4 regions of the Erwinia sp. CGal63 genome follow, and region 3 is predicted to be linked to each of the others. Evidence: predicted binding sites of a transcription regulator. Region 3 holds the regulator's gene; each other region holds the start of a gene.
What was found. The regulator CRP, encoded in region 3, controls carbon source genes, mostly activating them, when cyclic AMP is high. The targets are predictions, from matches to a motif close to ATGTGANNNNNNTCACAT.
Positions count from the first base shown of each region.

Region 1: a site for CRP is predicted at 1,503-1,520, ahead of msrB (peptide-methionine (R)-S-oxide reductase MsrB). Genes of this name have one in related genera too.
Region 2: a site for CRP is predicted at 1,103-1,120, ahead of aaeR (HTH-type transcriptional activator AaeR). Genes of this name have one in related genera too.
Region 4: a site for CRP is predicted at 2,259-2,276, ahead of MKZ79_RS01025 (CidA/LrgA family protein). Genes of this name have one in related genera too.

Region 1 is NZ_JAKUMN010000001.1:778,539-782,065, forward strand. It holds gene MKZ79_RS03475 (D-hexose-6-phosphate mutarotase) at 1-234, opposite strand, end outside; gene gapA (glyceraldehyde-3-phosphate dehydrogenase) at 302-1,297, opposite strand; gene msrB (peptide-methionine (R)-S-oxide reductase MsrB) at 1,636-2,040, shown strand; gene MKZ79_RS03490 (YeaC family protein) at 2,046-2,321, shown strand; gene pncA (bifunctional nicotinamidase/pyrazinamidase) at 2,385-2,990, opposite strand; gene ansA (asparaginase) at 2,999-3,527, opposite strand, start outside.
Region 2 is NZ_JAKUMN010000002.1:29,034-32,560, forward strand. It holds gene tldD (metalloprotease TldD) at 1-120, shown strand, start outside; gene aaeR (HTH-type transcriptional activator AaeR) at 168-1,085, opposite strand; gene aaeX (p-hydroxybenzoic acid efflux pump operon protein AaeX) at 1,356-1,559, shown strand; gene aaeA (p-hydroxybenzoic acid efflux pump subunit AaeA) at 1,567-2,499, shown strand; gene aaeB (p-hydroxybenzoic acid efflux pump subunit AaeB) at 2,505-3,527, shown strand, end outside.
Region 3 is NZ_JAKUMN010000008.1:45,909-49,435, forward strand. It holds gene MKZ79_RS19360 (hydrolase) at 1-26, shown strand, start outside; gene MKZ79_RS19365 (YheU family protein) at 1-198, shown strand, start outside; gene MKZ79_RS19370 (phosphoribulokinase) at 359-1,228, shown strand; gene crp (cAMP-activated global transcriptional regulator CRP) at 1,619-2,251, shown strand; gene MKZ79_RS19380 (YccS/YhfK family putative transporter) at 2,310-3,527, shown strand, end outside.
Region 4 is NZ_JAKUMN010000001.1:248,803-252,329, reverse strand. It holds gene metG (methionine--tRNA ligase) at 151-2,184, shown strand; gene MKZ79_RS01025 (CidA/LrgA family protein) at 2,325-2,711, shown strand; gene MKZ79_RS01020 (CidB/LrgB family autolysis modulator) at 2,704-3,396, shown strand; gene cdd (cytidine deaminase) at 3,523-3,527, shown strand, end outside.

The DNA of each region.
Region 1 (3,527 bases), on a different contig from region 3:
AGGTACGCCACCGCGAATCGCTTTACCGGCGCTCCATGCGGTTTTATCGCTTAGCCAGATAACCGGCTTTTCGCCGCTGGGCTGCCACGCAACCAGCTGTGCGCCCTGCAGCGTCACCGCTGCGCGTACGCGCGGATGCGCAATAACCAATAGCGGCAGATCGCCCATCTTGCGCAGCGAGATATAGGGCGTGAGCTGTTCGGCTACGGGCAGCGAAAAGAGTTTTTCGTTCATCGGAGCTCCTGTTAATCAGCGAAAAAAAAGGGCGACCGCAGTCGCCCTCAGAATCAGCCTGTCGCAATTATTTTGCGATGTGCGCGATCAGATCCAGAACCTTGTTAGAGTAACCGGTTTCGTTATCGTACCAGGAAACCAGCTTAACAAAGGTGTCGCTCAGTGCGATACCGGCTTTGGCGTCGAACACAGAGGTCAGGGTTTCGCCGTTGAAATCGGTAGAAACCACTTCATCTTCGGTGTAGCCCAGAATGCCTTTCAGCTCGCCTTCTGCAGCGGCCTTGATCGCTTCACAAATTTCTTTGTAGGAAGCAGGCTTAGCCAGACGTGCAGTCAGGTCAACCACGGAAACGTTAGGCGTAGGCACGCGGAACGCCATACCGGTCAGTTTGCCGTTCAGCTCAGGGATGACTTTACCTACAGCTTTAGCTGCGCCGGTAGAGGATGGAATGATGTTCTGGGACGCGCCGCGGCCGCCGCGCCAGTCTTTGTGAGACGGGCCGTCAACGGTTTTCTGAGTAGCGGTGGTCGCGTGAACGGTGGTCATCAGCGCTTCAACGATGCCGAACTTGTCGTTGATCACTTTAGCCAGCGGCGCCAGGCAGTTGGTGGTGCAGGAGGCGTTAGAAACGATTTCCTGGCCAGCATATGCCTTGTGGTTAACACCCATAACGAACATTGGGGTGTCGTCTTTGGATGGGCCAGTCAGCACAACTTTCTTCGCGCCAGCCTGGATATGTTTACGAGCGGTTTCGTCGGTCAGGAAGATACCGGTAGCTTCAGCCACCACGTCAACACCGACTTCGTTCCACTTCAGGTTAGCCGGATCTCTTTCAGCGGTAACACGGATGGTTTTGCCGTTAACAACCAGATGGCCATCTTTAACTTCAACGGTGCCGTCGAAACGACCATGCGTGGAGTCATATTTCAGCATGTAAGCCATGTACTCGGCGTCCAGCAGATCGTTGATCGCAACGATTTCTACGTCGGAACGCTGCTGAGCAGCACGGAAAACGATGCGACCGATGCGGCCAAAACCGTTGATACCTACTTTGATAGTCATATATTCCACCAGCTGTTGTTAGTGAATAAAAGGTTGGCTGTAAAATTACAAAAACCTTATCAGGCGTCAAGCGGAATCGCTTCAATAGTTGCGACAAGTCAAACCCTGGAGCAGGAATAATCGCCTGAAAACGCCTTCCGCGACATGCGTCTCACCCATTAGTTTGGGGCATTCGGCGCGAATATAAAGGGCTCGACATTTTAAAGGGTGATCTAAGTCACATTTTCATCGCACGCTAACTTTCAGACTCCGCCTGAGCATAAAAAATCCCATGGCGTTGTTAAGTATTTGTTAGAATGTTAGCTGAACTTCAGACACTATTGCCAGAGATGCTTAATATGGCCGAACGCCCACTGAAACCCGAAACCGATCTAAACGAGATGCAGCACTATGTTACCCAGCAGCGCGGCACTGAGCCGCCATACTCGGGCAAACTGCTGCATAACAAAAGCGAAGGCATCTATCAATGCCTCGTCTGTAACTCGCCGCTGTTTCTTTCCGGCACCAAGTACGATTCCGGCTGCGGCTGGCCCAGCTTCTATCAGCCTTACAGCGATGAAGCTATCCGCTACCTGGAAGATGACTCGCACGGTATGCAGCGCATCGAGATCCGTTGCGGCACCTGCGACGCGCACCTGGGACACGTTTTTCCCGACGGCCCGCAGCCGACAGGCGAACGCTATTGCGTCAACTCCGCTTCACTAAGCTTTACCGATGAAGCCGGCACCCAGATTAAAGGATAGTCGCTATGGAGCTTGATGAAGTGCTCAAAGCCATGACGCCGGATATCTACCAGCGCCTGGCAACGGCGGTGGAGACCGGCAAGTGGGCCGACGGCGTGCCGCTAACGCCGGAGCAAAAAGAGAACAGTCTGCAGCTGGTGATGCTGTGGCAGGCGCGCCACAACGATAATCCGCAGCATATGAGCGTGGGCAAGGGCGGCGAGATGGTGACCAAAAGCAAGAAGCAGCTGAAAGAAGAGTTTGGCATCGACGACGACCTCACCAAAATCAGACTGCAGTAGCGACTAACGACGCCGATTATTCCTGCAGGAATAATCGGCGCTGAAAGCAGGAGCAAGTTTACTTCAGAGAATAACGGCGCCCTGAGCGGCCATTTCGGCCAGCGCGATCTTGCTATCGCGCGGCGACAGATTTACGCCACGGCAGCCTTCTGTCACTACTTCGACCTGATAGCCCAGCGCCAGCGCATCCAGCACGCTGTACTTTACGCAGTAGTCCGTCGCCAGCCCCATAATCGTCAGGCTGGTCACGCCACGGCTACGCAGCCACTCATCCAGCGCCGTTTTCTGTCGATGGCCGTTATCGAAGAAAGCGCTATAGCTGTCCACCAGCGGCTGCTGCCCTTTATAGATCTGCGTGGTCAGATAGCGCTGCTCCAGCTGCGGATGCAGCTCCGCGCCCGGCGTGTGCTGCACGCAGTGATCGGGCCACCAGACCTGCGGCAAGCCGTCCAGCTCGCCCAGCGTGCCCACGGGCTGGCCTGCATTGGTGGCGAAGCTGCCATGATTAGCCGGATGCCAGTCAAACGTTGCCACTACGGGCTGCTGAAGCCGATAAAATTCTGCGGCGTAGCGGTTGGCGACGGCAATAACTCGCTCTCCTTGATCCACGGCCAGCGCGCCGCCGGGACAAAAATCATTTTGCAAATCGATCAGAATCAGGGCCTTCATGACTTATCTCACTTTTCGTCCGGCGTCAGTTCGCCGCGCAAATTCACCTGCATCTGTCGACGCACTTCATCGCTGGAAAGGTTCTGACTGAGCAGGAAGTGCAGCTTGGTCAGCGTGGCTTCCACCGTCATATCGAAACCGCTGACCACGCCAGCCAGCGCCAGCGCGTTGCCCGTAGCGTAGCCACCCATATTTACCTTGCCGGACATACACTGCGTCAGGTTCACCACCACGATGCCGCGATCGGAGGCTTCTTTCAGCTCTTTTAAAAACGCCGGATTCTGCGGCGCGTTGCCGACGCCATAAGAGCGCAGGATCAGCGCTTTGACCGGCTGGCGCAGAAAGTTGCTGACCACATCGGCGGAGATGCCGGGATAAATAGTGACCACGCCTACAGGCTGCGGCGTAATGCTGCGCACGGTCAGCTTGCCCTGGCCGCCGGGCGCGGGCGGCGTATTCAGACGGCGGATATGGATGCCTGCTTCCAGCAGCGGCGGCAGGTTAGGCGAGGCGAAGGCATTGAAGCCATCCGCGTGC
Region 2 (3,527 bases), on a different contig from region 3:
AACGACCTGGCGCTGGATAAAGGCGTCGGCGTCTGCGGCAAAGAGGGCCAGAGTCTGCCGGTTGGCGTAGGTCAGCCAACGCTGAAGCTGGACAAGCTGACGGTTGGCGGCACCGCCTGATCGCTTTCTGACTCTCTTCAGGGGCGCGCCGTGACGGTGCGCCCTTTTTATTCCTGCCGATACTCCTGATAAACGTCCGCCACCTTATGGAAATAGTCCGTCAGGTAGTTGATGCAGACCTGCACCTTCAGCGGCAGCTTGTCTTTCTGCGTATAAACCGCGTAAACCGGACGCGGATCGGACTGATAATGTGCAAACAGAATCTCAATCTTGCCAGCGTTAATCTCATCGATAATCCACATCAAAGGCACATAGGCGATGCCGGTGCCCGCTACCAGCCAGCGGATCAGCGTCTGCGAATCGTTGGTGGCGAAGCGTCCCTGCGGCGAAAGACGGATAGAGATGCCTTCCGGCGAGGTCAGCTCAAAGTCGTTATCGGGCCGTACGCTGTACTCCAGCCAGGAGAAATTGCCGATGTCGGAAGGCTTTTCCGGTGTGCCGTGCTGCGCCAGATAGCTTTTGGCCGCGCAGACCACCATCGGCATCGAGCCGAGCCGCCGCGAAAAAAGGCTGGAGTCGCGCAGTGCGCCAACGCGGATCACCAGATCCAGCCCGTCCGCGATCAGGTCGGGCGCAGGAATGCCGGTAACCAGATTCACCGTCAGGCCGGGATACTCCTTCAGCATATCGGCGGTCATATTAGCCAGCACGTTTTGCGCCATCGTCGAAGAGCTGCCGATACGCAGCGTGCCGACAGGCGTATTGTTAAAAGCGTAGAGCTGCTCATGTACCTGCTGCGCTTCGGACATCATTCGGCGGCAACCCTGGAAATAGATTTTCCCGGCTTCGGTCAGGCCGATGCTACGCGTGCTGCGGTTCAGCAGCTTCACCTGCAGCTCATCTTCCAGTTTGGCCACAATCTGGCTGACGGCGGAAACGCTCATCTGCAGATGGCTGGCTGCGGCGGTAAAAGAACCCAGTTCTACCACGCGCGCGAACACGGACATGCCTTTCATTCTTTCCATTATTAACTCTGGCTTAAAAGTGATTTAGATCACATTAGGTAGAAAACGTATAGTCAGCCGCGTTACTATAGCATCGCCGGGTTACGGTTCCGTAACTCAACTCGCCAAAGTGCTGGCTCCTGAATAGGCTATTATTCATAGAGCGCCGGTTTTGATAAGACCGCTCGCGGTCAGTCTGACATCATCACCCGTAGAGCAGCAGCCTCCCTGTACAGGGCGGTAGTTTTGTGTGGCGAAAGGAACGCCCGGTAAACCCGACAAGGATAAGAGATGAGTGTGCTTCCGGTTATTGTGATATTTGGGCTCTCCTTCCCGCCCATATTCTTTGAAATTATTGTGTCATTGATGCTGTTCTGGCTGGTGCGTCGCCTGCTGACGCCGACTGGAATCTATGACCTGGTCTGGCATCCGGCTTTATTTAATACAGCACTCTACTGCTGCCTGTTCTATCTGGTTTCCCGATTGTTTGTCTGAGGTCATAGTGAAAGCGTTAACAAGAAAAATCTCCCGGTTCGCCATTACCCTTATCCTGGTCGTGATTGCTGTTGTCGGCATTTTTCACGTGTGGGTCTACTACACCGAATCACCCTGGACGCGCGACGCGAAATTCACGGCGGACGTGGTCGCTATCGCGCCGGACGTCAGCGGCCTGATTACCGACGTGCGCGTGCGTGACAACCAGCTGGTGAAGAAAGATCAGGTGCTGTTTGTGGTCGATCAGCCGCGCTATCAGCAGGCGCTGAACGAAGCGGAAGCGGACGTGGCTTACTATCAGGCGCTGGTCAACGAGAAACGCCGTGAAGCTAGCCGCCGTAACCAGCTGGGCGTTTCCGCCATGTCGCGCGAAGCCATCGAGCAGGCCAACAACGACTACCAGACCTCGGAACATCAGCTGGCGAAAGCCATCGCCACCCGCGACACCGCGAAGCTGGATCTGGAGCGTACCGTGGTGAAAGCGCCTGCGGACGGCTGGGTGACCAACCTTAACGTCTACCGCGGCGAATTTATTACGCGCGGCTCGACCGCCGTAGCGCTGGTGCAGCAGCATACTTTCTATGTGCTGGCCTATATGGAAGAAACCAAGCTGGAAGGCGTGCGTCCGGGCTATCGCGTGGAAATCACGCCGCTGGGCAGCAACCGCGTGCTGCACGGCACCGTAGACAGCGTCGCCGCCGGCGTCACCAACAGCAGCAGCAGCAGCGACAGCAAAGGCATGGCGACCATCGACTCCAACCTGGAATGGGTGCGCCTCGCGCAGCGCGTGCCGGTGCGTATTCACCTGGATCAGCAGCAGGGCAATCTCTATCCTTCCGGCACCACGGCGACCGTGATCGTCACCGGCGCGCAGGATCGCCAGCCGCATGAGATGTCGCCGATGATGAAACTGATGCATCGTCTGCGCGAGTTCGGCTAAGCGCTATGTGGTATCAATTGCAGTTTCCGATCAAGCTCACCTTCGCTATTCTGCTGGCGCTGCTGATCGGCTTTCACTTCAATCTGGAAACGCCGCGCTGGGCGGTGATGACCGCCTGTATCGTGGCGGGCGGCACCGCATTCGCCGCCGGCGGCGATCCCTTCTCCGGCGCGCTGCGCCATCGCGGCATGCTGCGTATTATCGGCACTTTTATCGGCTGCCTGGCCGCGCTGACGATTATGATCGCCACCATTCGCGCGCCGGTAGTGATGCTGCTGCTTTGCTGCCTGTGGGCCGGTTTTTGCGTCTGGCTTTCGTCGCTGATTCGCGTTGAAAACTCCTATGCGCTGGGCCTGGCAGGCTACACGGCGCTGATTATCGTGGTCAGCCTGGATGCCAACGGGTCGGTGCTGCTGGCACCGCAGTTCGCCGTGGAGCGCTGTAGCGAAATTATTATCGGCATCGTCTGCGCGATTCTGGCGGACATGCTCTTTTCGCCGCGCTCCATCAAGCAGGACATCGATCGCGCCATTGACGCTCTGCTGGTCGACCAGTATAAGCTGATGCAGCTCTGCGTCGCGCACGGCGACAAGGAAGAGGTCGATAAGGCCTGGACCGATCTGGTGCGCCGCACCACTGCGCTAAACGGTATGCGTACCCATTTGATGATGGAATCGGGCCACTGGCAGAAAGCCGAGCGGCGATTAAAGGCGCTGAACACGCTGTCACTGACGCTGATCACCCAGGCCTGTGAAACCTTTCTGATCCAGAACAGCCGTCAGGAATACGTGCCGCCGCAGTTCCACCTCTTTTTTGAAAAGCCGGTAGAGAACGTGGCCGATATCCATAAGCGCATGAAAATCATGCGTCGCGTGATCACCGCCAGCGGCAGTAAAAATACGCCGGTTACCGTCAGCAACTGGGTTGGCGCGGCGTCGCGCTATCTGCTGCTGCTGAAAGGCATCAAAACCAACAGCAGCATCAGCGGTATGGAAGAAGAGGTGCTGGACGGCGAGCCGGTAGTGAAG
Region 3 (3,527 bases):
GAACTGGACCCGGAGACGCTCGCTAACCTGATCGAAGCTTTTGTGCTGCGCGAAGGCACTGACTATGGCGAACAGGAGCGATCGCTGGAGCAGAAGGTCAACGACGTTAAGCGTCAGCTCACCAACGGCGAAGCCGTGCTGGTGTGGTCGGAACTGCACGAAACCGTCAACATTATGCCAAAAGGGCAGATTCGTTAAGCGCGGCAGGCTGGCTGGCACCTGTGAATTTTTTGCGCCATCCGGCACTTTGTTGTTATTAATTAACCCTTTTTCGCGCCATCGCCGAAGGCGCGGATGATGACACGCCATAGCGAAACGTGATAACAATGGCGGAATAACGCTCACAGGAAACCCGACTATGTCCGCCAAACATCCCGTGATTGCCGTGACCGGTTCCAGCGGCGCGGGCACCACCACCACCAGCCTGGCCTTTCGCAAGATTTTTCAGCAGCTCAGCCTGCACGCGGCGGAAGTGGAAGGCGACAGCTTCCACCGTTTCACCCGGCCGGAAATGGATATGGCGATCCGCAAAGCGCGCGATATGGGCCGTCATATCAGCTACTTCGGCCCCGAAGCCAACGACTTTTCGCTGCTGGAGCAAACTTTCGCGGAATATGGCCGCAGCGGCAGCGGCCAGTCCAGAAAATACCTGCATACCTACGACGAAGCGGTACCGTGGAATCAGGTGCCCGGCACTTTTACGCCGTGGCAGCCGCTGCCGGAACCGACCGACGTGCTGTTTTACGAAGGTCTGCACGGCGGCGTAGTGACGCCGCAAAATAATGTGTCGCAGCATGTCGATCTGCTGGTTGGCGTGGTGCCGATCGTCAATCTGGAGTGGATTCAGAAACTGATCCGCGATACCAGCGAACGCGGCCACTCGCGCGAGGCGGTGATGGATTCCGTAGTGCGCTCAATGGAGGATTATATCAACTTCATTACGCCGCAGTTTTCCCGAACCCATATCAATTTTCAGCGCGTGCCGACCGTGGACACCTCCAATCCTTTCGCCGCGCGCGGCATTCCTTCGCTCGACGAAAGCTTTGTGGTGATCCATTTTCAGGCGCTGGAAAATATCGACTTCCCCTATCTGCTGGCGATGCTGCAGGGCTCTTTTATCTCCCATATCAATACGCTGGTGGTGCCGGGCGGCAAAATGGGGCTGGCGATGGAGCTGATTATGGGGCCGCTGGTCAAGCGGCTGATGGAAGGCAAAGCGATACAATAGCTTTCCGCCCGTGCACGGCCTGCCAGCACGCTGAGGATTCTCCCAAAAAAGGCCGGGATCGCCGCCGGTTCTGTAGAGGTAAGTTTAACAACTTCCTCTAATTCATTCAGTTAAGCGACTGTCAGCTTCGATCGCTAAAACGGCAGCGCGGCAGATTTCCCGCTATGCTGAAGCGAGACAACAGAAGACACTCATGCAAAGCTGTGCTACAAACAAGGCTGTATTTCGTCAGTACTCTACAGACCAGACGAAACGGGACGACATAACGAGCCCGGCGCTCGACAGAGAGCCGAATAACTTTCCTGCATGGGAAGCGCTTGACTATTTCAACGCCTGTCAGGGAACTCTGCCCCTGTATTTAGGCAAGATAACAACAGAGGATAACAGCGAATGGTTCTCGGCAAACCGCAAACAGACCCGACACTTGAATGGTTCCTGTCACATTGCCATATTCATAAGTATCCATCCAAAAGCACGCTGATCCACCAGGGCGAGAAAGCGGAAACCCTTTACTACATCGTCAAAGGCGCGGTAGCGGTGCTGATCAAGGATGAAGAAGGCAAAGAGATGATCCTGTCTTACCTTAATCAGGGCGATTTTATCGGCGAGCTTGGCCTGTTCGAAGAGGGTCAGGAGCGCAGCGCCTGGGTGCGCGCAAAAACGGCCTGCGAAGTGGCAGAAATTTCCTATAAGAAGTTTCGCCAGCTGATTCAGGTTAACCCGGAAATCCTGATGCGTCTCTCTTCGCAGATGGCGCGCCGTCTGCAGGTCACCTCCGAGAAAGTAGGCAATTTAGCTTTCCTTGACGTGACGGGCCGCATCGCGCAAACGCTGTTGAACCTGGCTAAACAGCCGGACGCCATGACCCATCCGGACGGGATGCAGATCAAAATCACCCGTCAGGAGATCGGTCAGATCGTCGGCTGCTCGCGCGAAACCGTTGGCCGTATCCTGAAGATGCTGGAAGATCAGAACCTGATCTCGGCGCACGGCAAAACCATCGTGGTCTACGGCACACGCTAAGCCGCTCTGTTTGTATGGCGCAACGATGCTGTTGCGCCTTTTCAGCCGGTACAGAGTGATGTGGCGCCGAATCATCTATCATCCCGAAGTCAATTACGCCCTGCGGCAAACGCTGGTGCTTTGCCTGCCTGTCGCCGTCGGCTGGCTGCTGGGCAATCTGCAAAACGGCCTGCTGTTCTCGCTGGTGCCGGCCTGCTGCAATATCGCCGGTCTGGATACGCCGCATAAACGCTTCTTTAAACGCCTGCTAATCGGCGGCGGCCTCTTCGCCTTCAGCAGCTTTCTGGTGCAGTATCTGGGCGACTACGCCGTTCCGCTGCCCGTTATCCTCTTCTCTATGGCCATGCTGCTGGGCGTCACTGGCGAAATCAGTCCGCTGCACGGCAGGCTGCTGCCCGGCGCGCTGATCGCCGGCATATTCACGCTGAGCCTGGCCGGACGCATGCCCATCTGGCAGCCGCCGTCGCTCTATATTCTGGGCACGGTCTGGTACGGCCTGTTTAACTGGTTCTGGTTCTGGCTGTGGAAAGAGCAGCCGATGCGGGAGACGCTGAGCCTGCTCTATCGCGAGCTGGCCGACTACTGCGAAGCGAAATATACCCTGCTGACGCAGCTCGCCGATCCGGAAAAAGCGCTGCCGCCGCTGCTGGCGCGCCAGCAGAAAGCGGTCGATTTGATCAACACCTGCTATCAGCAGATGCATATGCTCGCCGCGAGCAACGATAATCATCACAAACGACTGACCCGCGCGTTTCAGGTGGCGCTGGATTTACAGGAGCATATCGCCGTTAGCCTGCACCAGCCGGAAGAGGTGCAGAAGCTGGTGGAGCAGAGCCATGCCGAAGCGGTGATCCGCTGGAACGCGCAAACCATCGCCGCCAGGCTGCGCGAGCTGGCGGACGATATCCTTTATCACCGCCTGCCTGAACGATTCAGCATGGAGAAGCCGCTTCAGGCGCTGGAGAAAATTGCCCGCCAGCATCCCGCCAATCCGGTCGGCAACTTTTGCGCCTGGCACTTCAGCCGCATCGCGCGCGTGCTGCGCACCCAGCGTCCGCTCTATCAGCGCGATCTGATGGCGGATCGGCAAAAACGCCTGCCGCTGCTGCCCGCTATCAAAAGCTATCTGTCGCTGAAATCCGCCGCGCTGCGTACCGCAGGTCGCTTTGCGGTGATGCTCGCTTTCGCCAGTTCGCTGGCGCTGTTCTTTAATCTTCCCAAGCCTTACTGGATTCTGATGACGGTGATGTTCGTCAGCCAGAACGGCTACAGCGCA
Region 4 (3,527 bases), on a different contig from region 3:
TTCTTATGACGTTAGTCAGAGCATATCAGATATAGCGGCGAGCGGCAGGCGGCAAAAAACAGTGCGGTCGTCCCGGCGCTGTTTACGCAGGCCGGGCCTTTCGGGTAACATCGGAATCCCTTATTTTAAACAGGTATAGCAAGTCTCACTATGACTCAAGTCGCGAAGAAAATATTGGTAACGTGCGCACTCCCTTACGCCAACGGTTCTATTCATCTCGGCCACATGCTCGAGCATATCCAGGCGGATATTTGGGTCCGTTACCAGCGAATGCGCGGCAACGAGGTTTACTTCATCTGCGCCGACGACGCGCACGGTACGCCGATTATGCTGAAAGCTCAGCAGATGGGTATCGCGCCCGAGCAGATGATTGCCGAAATGAGTCAGGAGCATCAGGCCGACTTTGCCGGTTTTAACATCAGCTACGACAACTACCACTCGACGCACAGCGACGAGAACCGCGAGCTGTCCGAGCTGATCTATACCCGTCTGAAAGAGAACGGTTTTATCAAAAACCGCACCATTTCACAGCTGTACGATCCGGAAAAAGGCATGTTCCTGCCGGATCGCTTTGTGAAAGGTACCTGCCCGAAATGCAAATCGCCGGATCAGTACGGCGATAACTGCGAAGTGTGCAGCGCGACCTACAGCCCGACCGAACTGATCGATCCGAAATCCGTGGTGTCCGGCGCGACGCCGGTGCTGCGCGATTCCGAGCACTTCTTCTTCGATCTGCCGGAGTTCAGCGCGATGCTGCAGGCCTGGACCCGTTCCGGCGCGCTGCAGGAGCAGGTCGCCAACAAAATGCAGGAGTGGTTCGAGTCGGGCCTGCAGCAGTGGGATATCTCCCGCGACGCGCCCTACTTCGGCTTTGAAATTCCGGGCGCGCCGGGCAAATATTTCTACGTCTGGCTGGATGCGCCGATCGGCTATATGGGCTCGTTCAAAAACCTGTGCGACAAGCGCGGCGACATCGATTTCGACGCTTTCTGGAAAAAAGATTCCGACGCCGAGCTCTATCACTTTATCGGCAAAGATATCGTCTACTTCCACAGCCTGTTCTGGCCAGCGATGCTGGAAGGCAGCAACTTCCGTAAGCCTAATAACCTGTTTGTGCATGGCTATGTGACGGTAAACGGCGCCAAGATGTCCAAATCGCGCGGCACCTTTATCAAGGCCAGCACCTGGCTGCAGCACCTGGACGCGGACAGCCTGCGTTACTACTATGCCGCCAAGCTCTCCTCGCGCATTGATGATATCGATCTTAATCTGGAAGATTTCGTGCAGCGCGTAAACGCCGATATCGTTAACAAAGTGGTCAACCTGGCCTCGCGCAACGCCGGTTTTATCAACAAGCGTTTCGACGGCAAACTGTCGGCGGAGCTGGCCGATCCGGCGCTGTATCAATCTTTTGTCGACGCGTCCGCCAGCATTGCCGAAGCCTGGCAGAGCCGCGAGTTTGGTCGCGCGGTACGTGAAATTATGGCGATGGCCGACGTGGCGAACCGCTATGTCGACGAGCAGGCGCCGTGGGTCGTGGCGAAGCAGGAAGGCCGCGATGCCGACCTGCAGGCGATCTGTTCAATGGGCATCAATATGTTCCGCGTGCTGATGACCTGGCTGAAACCGGTGCTGCCTTCCTTAAGCGAGCGCGCCGAAGCCTTCCTGAATCAGGAGCTGAGCTGGGACGCCATTGAGCAGCCGCTGCTGGATCACACTCTCTCCGCCTTTAAGGCGCTTTACAGCCGTGTGGAAATGGACAAGGTCAACGCGCTGATCGAGGCTTCGAAAGAGGACGCGGCCGCGGCGAACAAGCCTGCGCTGACCGGCCCGCTGGCGGATGCGCCGATTGCCGAAACCATCGACTTCAATGATTTCGCTAAGGTGGATATGCGTATCGCGCTGATCCAGAACGCCGAATTTGTGGAAGGCTCTGACAAGCTGCTGCGCCTGACGCTGGATATCGGCGGCGAAACGCGCAATATCTTCTCTGGTATTCGCAGCGCCTATCCGGATCCGGCAGTGCTGGTCGGTCGTCTGACGCTGATGGTCGCCAACCTGGCGCCGCGTAAAATGCGCTTCGGCATTTCGGAAGGCATGGTGATGGCTGCTGGCCCCGGCGGTAAAGAGATCTTCCTGCTTTCGCCAGACAGCGGCGCTCAGCCAGGGATGCAGGTCAAATAAGAGAGCAACGGGCGAAGCGATTCGCCCGTTTTTTTATTCGCTTTTCGGCCAACGCAGGCGCCCGCCATCCGAAAATGGGATCTCTGGCACATTTATTCCGTTGATCGTATGATTAATGCGTTGAAAAACCGGAGCTAATCATGCGTACCGCACTGCTGGCCATCTGGCGCTATCTGCGCGCCTTTCTGATTATCTGTCTCTGTCTCTATGCCGGCAACGCGCTGGCGGCACTGCTGCCTGTCACCATTCCGGGCAGTATTATCGGTATGCTGATCCTGTTTTTCCTGCTGGCTTTTCAGCTGGTGCCGCCCGACTGGGTGCGCCCTGGCAGTATGCTGCTGATCCGTTATATGGCGCTGCTGTTCGTGCCGATCAGCGTCGGCGTAATGGGCTATACGGAGCTGCTCAGCGCGCAGTTCGGCCCCATTGTGATCTCCTGCGTGGTGAGTACCTTTATTGTGCTGCTGACCGTAGGAGTGGTTGCCGATAAGCTGCTCGGCAAGGCAAAAGGAGGCGCGGATGAGTGATATCTGGTGGTCGCTACCGCTGACCCTGCTGGTGTTTTTCTGCGCTCGCTGGCTGGCGACGAAGGTGAAACTGACGCTGTTCAACCCGCTATTGATCTCCGTGGCGGCGATTATTCCGCTGCTGCTGCTGCTTCAGATGCCTTACGCCCGCTACTTTCAGGGCAGCGCTATCCTCAACCAGCTGCTGCAGCCGGCCGTAGTGGCGCTGGCGCTGCCGCTGTATGAGCAGCTGCATCAAATCCGCGCGCGCTGGAAGTCGATTATCGGCGTCTGCTTTATCGGCAGCATGACGGCAATGATCTCCGGCACAGCTATCGCTTTATGGATGGGCGCCACGCCGCAGATAGCGGCGACCATTATGCCCAAGTCGGTGACTACGCCGATCGCGATGGCCGTTTCCGCCACGCTGGGCGGCATTCCCGCCATCAGCGCTATTTGCGTGCTGATCGCGGGCGTGCTCGGCGCGGTTTTCGGCCATATGGTGCTCAATCTCTTTAAGATCCGCAGCAAATCCTCGCGCGGCCTGGCGATCGGCAACGCTTCCCATGCGCTGGGTACGGCACGCAGCTCGGAGGTAGATTACCAGGAAGGCGCCTGGAGTTCGCTGGCGCTGGTGCTCTGCGGCATTATCACCTCACTGCTGGCGCCGTTTCTCTTTCCGCTGCTGCTGCGTTTATGGCAGTAAAACTTGCGATGCGTCGCGCATTTTGTGGTTCTCTTTCATAAATTGCATAATCTATGTGATTATAATCACATACATCCCGGTGGCTGCCCGCCAGAATAAGCGGCCAACTATGCAAGAGAAGCCCCTATGCA